2 regions of the Peribacillus sp. B2I2 genome follow, and region 2 is predicted to be linked to the other one. Evidence: predicted binding sites of a transcription regulator. Region 2 holds the regulator's gene; the other holds the start of a gene.
What was found. Region 2 encodes CtsR, which represses protease genes until heat stress. Its sites were predicted from a motif close to ATGGTCAATAAAGGTCAAACA; they were not measured.

Region 1 (3,424 bases), 1.2 Mb from region 2:
CCAGCCTTGCTTTGCTTTGAGGGTCCTCCTCATTCTTCAAGGCCGCTTCTTCAATTTCAAGTTGCATGACTTTTCTCGTGATTTCATCCAACTCGGAGGGCATTGAATCGATTTCCATTCGGATCATCGCACAAGCTTCATCCACAAGATCTATCGCTTTATCCGGTAGGAATCGCTCCGTTATATATCGGTTCGAAAGGACAGAGGCTGCAACGATCGCCCGATCATGTATCCTGACGCCATGGTGAATTTCAAACCGTTCCTTTAATCCACGCAAAATTGAAATCGTATCTTCCACATCCGGTTCAGGAACCAGAACCTGTTGGAAACGGCGTTCAAGAGCCGGATCCTTTTCAATATATTGTCGATATTCATCCAGGGTTGTTGCACCGATACAGTGCAGCTCCCCTCGTGCAAGCATCGGCTTTAACATATTCCCGGCATCAAGCGCGCCATCCGTTCTTCCGGCCCCGACAATTGTATGCAATTCATCAATGAATAAAAGGATTTTGCCGTCACTTTTCTTGATTTCATTCAACACCGCTTTTAGCCTTTCCTCAAATTCACCGCGGAATTTTGCCCCTGCGACAAGCGCACTCATATCAAGTGAAAAAACGGTCTTGTCCTTTAATCCTTCCGGCACATCCTTTCTCACGATCCTTTGTGCCAACCCTTCGACAATGGCTGTTTTACCAACTCCAGGTTCTCCAATTAATACAGGATTATTTTTCGTTTTACGTGATAGTATCCGAATGACGTTACGGATTTCCGTATCTCGACCGATTACGGGATCGACCTTCCCTGATTTAACCTCAGCAACGAGATCTCTGCCGTATTTTTTAAGTACCTCATATGTGCTTTCAGGATTTTGATTAGTCACTCGTTGATTCCCCCTTATATCGTTTATAACCTGTTTTGCTTTATCATAATCAATCCCATATGATGAAAAAAGCCTGTTTACATTCGTTTTATTGACCTGCAACGACGCAAGAAGTATATGTTCGACAGATAAATATTCATCTTCCCACATCTGCATTTCTTTTTCGGCAGCGGTCAAAATTCCCTGTAAGGAGGATGACATGTAAACCTGGGAAACACTTCCGCTCACTTCCGGTAATCGATCCAGTTCCCTATTAAGCTCTATATCAAATTGATTCATCGGTTTATCAGATTCCGATAAAATCCTGATTAATAAACTTTCATCCTGTTCCATTAAAATCTTTAATAAATGAAGCTCCGTCAGCTCGGGATTCCCTCTATCTTTAGCTAGCTCCTGGCCGCCAATGATTGCCTGTTGGGTTCTCTCCGTCATTTTATTAATATCCATCTTAAAACCTCCCATTCATCTATTTCATGAACGAAACCCCTCTTAATTTGACCAAGTTTGACCTTTATATTTTCATTATACTTCTAATTCTCCCCATGTAAAGGAATGTTATAAAAATGCAATTATGGAGGATGAACGGCAAAAGCCTTTCTTCATAAAGAAGAAAGGCAAAACCCATCTGTAAATTCATTACATCCCATCATAAGATTTTTATGAAACGAATCAGCTTTATGCTTTCACGGCCATTTTATTATAACCATGAAATTCATCGACGAATTTGAAATCCTTATCCGTGCGACCTGTAAGGATTGTATCTCTGAGCAGAATTCCGGCATCGGTCTCATTGTGGATGATTTCCCCCCACATTCTAGCGCTGTTTTGAACATTCGCCGTACGCGGAATCCGTTCCTCTTGGTAGTCCAAAAATGCCTGTTCAATGTCATTCCCATGCTTATGAAGCATATCCGCCATATAAGCTGCATCTTCTAAAGCCTGGCAAGCCCCTTGTGCCAAGTATTGAAGCATCGGATGTGCAGCATCGCCCGTTAGCGTAATCCTCCCTTTTGTCCAATTATCAATTGGTAAACGGTCATACATTGGCCAGCGGCGTTGCCGTTGAATGAATGAAATTGCATTCTGAACAAGCTCACAAGTTCCGGCGAATACATGATCCATTTCTTCGGGGGTACCCCATTGATCTGTTTTTTCGTTTTCTTCCGTGTATTGAGAACTTTTGAAGACCACCACTTGGTTGTATAGTTCTCCCCTTCTAACCGGGTATTGAACAAGATGAAGGTTTGGTCCAATCCACATATATACATCATCTAAATCTCCATGACTCGTAACCTCTTCCATCGGAATCGCTCCTCTGTATGCAACATATTGTGAGCAGACCGGTTGATCTTCAACAAACAGTTTCCGTGCATTGGACCATAATCCATCGGCTCCAATGACAGCCGTTCCTGAATGTTGGGACCCGTTGGCAGAAGTAACCGTCACTTCACCCTCATTTTCTACTGTTTCAATAATGGTTTGGTTCGTTACCAGTTCAATATACGGGTTCATATCACAGGCCTCAGCCAGTACTTTATGCAAATCGGAACGATGCAAAACAATATAAGGCGCTCCATATCTTTCTTTATAAACATCACCTAAATCCAAAGCTGAAAGCTCTTTTCCAGAAAAAGCATCCATCAGTACCAATCTTTTTGGAAAGACTGCTATTTCATTGATTTTTTCCATGACGCCTAAACGCTTTAATACGTTGGTTGCATTTGCGGCAAGCTGAATTCCTGCACCAATTTCACCAAACTCGGGAGCTTGTTCAAGGACCTTTACATACTGTTTAGTTTCTGCGATTCCTAAAGCAGTTGCCAATCCGCCAATTCCCCCACCGATAACGATGAATGTTTTTTTTTCTGTGTTCATCATCAATTCCCCCTATATAAGTAGCTTTTAGCCAATGTTGTGGACCAATACCATAGTAAGCGTTTTCATTCAACTGGCATTCTATATATTCATTAGGATCATTCTGAAAGTTTCAACCGATTATTTTCAAACCAAAACAGGCTTGAATTCACTTTCAACCTTTTGGTAACCATTGTTTGTGTCTAATGCCTGTTGCTGTTCCAAATCGAATCTCTCCATTATTGGTAGGTCGTTTACCGAGAATAAGTAAGAATCGGCTTCTGCAACATGCTCATGCCAAGCCCAATTCGGAACGACGAAATAATCTCCCTTGGACCAATCAAAACGCACTCCATTAATGACCGTATAGCCTGAACCTTGGTGCACTTGATAGATTGTGGAATGGGTATGGCGATGTGCTTTGGTATGGAATCCTTTTGGCAGTTTCTGCATCCATGCCCCCATCGTCGGATTTGCCGTTTGTCCATTTGAAGGATTGATATATTCCACAGCAAAACCTTCAAATGGATCTGGTTCGAAGTTCATTAATCCTTCTATCGCTGCTTTGGTGCCTTTCCATTTGTAGTTGGCAAGCGGTGCCACTTGTGAATAACGATCGGATATCGGACGAACCATTCCGCCTTGATAACGGAGCTCTGAAAAATCATCAGGCCGTTTAGGCGTTTCAAC
Region 2 (3,424 bases):
GTGATTTGATTAGAGATTTGAAAGATATTCCCTAACGCCTGACTGCCCTCTCCATAAATCCCTCGTACCACCAACCCCAATTGGTTGATAGCCGGTATGATATTATTCATTTGCTGAGTAAGGACCAGGCCTGGCAGATGCATCATGACTGAAGCCCTTAATCCTGTTCCCACATTAGTTGGACAACTAGTTAGGTATCCTCTTTCTTCATCATATGCATAGTCTATGGATTCTTCAATCCAATCGTCAAGAACATTTGCAATCTTTAAGGTTTCCTTTAGCTGCAACCCCGACATTAAACACTGAATACGGAGATGGTCCTCTTCGTTTATCATGATACTGATTTCTTCATTTTCCGAAAGGAGACATGCGCTTTTCGCTGATTCCTCAACTAAATGAGGGCTGATTAAATGTTTTTCAACGAGAACGCGCTTTTCCAGTGGCTGTAATTGGTCAATCTCTAGAAGTTCCAGTTTCCCAATCTCTGGAGTAACTTCCTCTTCAATTCTTTTTTTGACCAATTCAATTATTTTTTTAGCTTCTTCGTTAGAAAAGGAGGTTGGGAAGGTAAAGTCTTTGAAATTCCTGGCCAATCGAATCCTGGAACTCAATACAATATCGATCTCCGGCCCTTCGGCACTCATCCAGGAACTCAAGGCGTTTTCTACAAACTTTTCCAAGCTCATAATTCCTCGCCTCCCTCTTGTGCATCATACCTTTTTTCAAGGGAACGAACCTTATCTCTTACCTCTGCCGCTTTCTCAAACTCCTCTTGAATAATGTGGGTCTTTAAAACTTCTTTCAAATCCAAAATTTGCTTTCGAAGATATATGGTGCCACCAATCCTTTTTGGAATTTTCCCTATATGTGCTGTATTGCCGCTATGAACCCTTTTTAAAATAGGGTTTAACTGTTCATTGAATGTTTTATAACATTCGGCACAGCCAAACTTACCAATATGGACAAACTCTTTATAGGAACGATGACAATTCGGGCAACGCCTCTCTTCCGATTTGGGAAATGCATTTGCCTTTGTCTGTTGAATATTCGACTCCATATTCAACAATCCTGCTAATAAATTATTTATTGAAAAACCAGGTCCCCCTACATCCATGAACATCTCACCTTTTTCCTGAGCACATTTCTCACAAATCATGACTTCAGTCTTTTTTCCATTGATGATTTTGGTGAAGTGTAGGGTAGCATGCCTTTGATGACATTCTTGGCAAATCAACGTTCATCACCTCTGCCAGTTTCATTTATATTTTAAAGTAGTAAGCATCGCAGTTAAAATTCTTGCCCTAAGCTCATCGCGGTCAGGTAGGTCGATATAAATCACCGATCTATCTATGACACTCATCATAATCTTTGCTTCTCTTTCATTAATGACTTCCTCATTCATCAGCCGGGAAATTACTCCTTCAGCCATCGATTGAGTTACCCTAGAGCCAATAAGCGATAATAATTGGTTAATAAGTTGCACGGAATCCTGTGATTCCACTTTCATGATGCGTATATAACCGCCGCCTCCACGCTTACTCTCTACAACATAACCTCTCTCGATTGTAAACCGGGTATTGATTACGTAATTGATTTGAGAAGGAACACACTGAAATTTATCTGCTATTTCACTTCTTTTAATCTCTAAGATATCTTTTTGACTTATTTCCAGCACTTGCTTCAAATAAGTTTCGATAACATCAGATATGTTTCTCACTCAGCCTCCTCCATTCTGACTTTGACTATATTTGACTATTATTATACAAGGAAAAATGCATTTTGCAACTTAAACGCACTTTCTTTCTGTATTATCCATTTTCTCCAAATTATATGTAGTTACATACCCCGTTGAACATTAAAGTTGAAATATCTTACATAAATACCCTGAAAAGATAAATGCAAAACCTGCAATTTTTTCTTCTCCTCAAAGCTCCTTCACCTAAATTCAACCTTTTTCTCCAGCTCGTCCGTTCCCTCTAATGGTATTTTAACCAACAAATAGATCCAGCCCTATGCTGAACCTGGAGATAAAAAACCTATTCGTTAATTAGAATATCAAAAAAGACCAGCCAGAATGGCTGATCTTAGATATGGCTTGGCGGCGTCCTACTCTCACAGGGGGAAACCCCCAACTACCATCGGCGCTGAAGAGCTTAACTGCCGTGTTCGGAATGGGAACGGGTGTGACCTCTTCGCTATCGCCACCAAACAATAAAGGAACGTTGTTCCTTCAAAACTAGATAATAAGAAGGTATTTCATTTTTTAAAAAGCGTTGGTTAAGTCCTCGATCTATTAGTATCAGTCAGCTCCACATGTCGCCACGCTTCCACCTCTGACCTATCAACCTGATCATCTTTCAGGGATCTTACTAGCTTGCGCCATGGGAAATCTCATCTTGAGGGGGGCTTCATGCTTAGATGCTTTCAGCACTTATCCCGTCCGCACGTAGCTACCCAGCTATGCCTTTGGCAAGACAACTGGTACACCAGCGGTGCGTCCATCCCGGTCCTCTCGTACTAAGGACAGCTCCTCTCAAATTTCCTGCGCCCGCGACGGATAGGGACCGAACTGTCTCACGACGTTCTGAACCCAGCTCGCGTACCGCTTTAATGGGCGAACAGCCCAACCCTTGGGACCGACTACAGCCCCAGGATGCGATGAGCCGACATCGAGGTGCCAAACCTCCCCGTCGATGTGGACTCTTGGGGGAGATAAGCCTGTTATCCCCGGGGTAGCTTTTATCCGTTGAGCGATGGCCCTTCCATGCGGAACCACCGGATCACTAAGCCCGACTTTCGTCCCTGCTCGACTTGTAGGTCTCGCAGTCAAGCTCCCTTGTGCCTTTACACTCTACGAATGATTTCCAACCATTCTGAGGGAACCTTTGGGCGCCTCCGTTACTCTTTAGGAGGCGACCGCCCCAGTCAAACTGCCCACCTGACACTGTCTCCCACCCCGATAAGGGGCGCGGGTTAGAATTTCAATACAGCCAGGGTAGTATCCCACCAACGCCTCCACCGAAGCTAGCGCTCCGGCTTCTCAGGCTCCTACCTATCCTGTACAAGCTGTACCAAAATTCAATATCAGGCTGCAGTAAAGCTCCACGGGGTCTTTCCGTCCTGTCGCGGGTAACCTGCATCTTCACAGGTACTATAATTTCACCGAGTCTCTCGTTGAGACAGTGCCCAGATCGTTACACCTTTCGTGCGGGTCGGAACTTACCCGACAAGGAATTTCGCTACCTTAGGACCGTTATAGTTACGGCCGCCGTTTACTGGGGCTTCGGTTCAAAGCTTCGCTTGCGCTAACCTCTCCCCTTAACCTTCCAGCACCGGGCAGGTGTCAGCCCCTATACTTCGCCTTGCGGCTTCGCAGAGACCTGTGTTTTTGCTAAACAGTCGCCTGGGCCTATTCACTGCGGCT

Region 1: the regulator CtsR is predicted to act here: its motif matches at 1,372-1,392, upstream of clpB (ATP-dependent chaperone ClpB).

The regions. Positions count from the first base shown of each region.
Region 1 covers NZ_JBGCCB010000001.1:1,266,523-1,269,946, reverse strand. Annotated here, with positions in the region: gene clpB (ATP-dependent chaperone ClpB) at 1-1,327, opposite strand, end outside; gene ABIE66_RS06440 (FAD-dependent monooxygenase) at 1,556-2,755, opposite strand; gene ABIE66_RS06435 (cupin domain-containing protein) at 2,882-3,424, opposite strand, start outside.
Region 2 covers NZ_JBGCCB010000001.1:72,306-75,729, reverse strand. Annotated here, with positions in the region: gene mcsB (protein-arginine kinase McsB) at 1-686, opposite strand, end outside; gene mcsA (protein-arginine kinase activator protein McsA) at 683-1,234, opposite strand; gene ABIE66_RS00410 (CtsR family transcriptional regulator) at 1,256-1,717, opposite strand; rRNA gene rrf (5S ribosomal RNA) at 2,094-2,209, opposite strand; rRNA gene ABIE66_RS00400 (23S ribosomal RNA) at 2,274-3,424, opposite strand, start outside.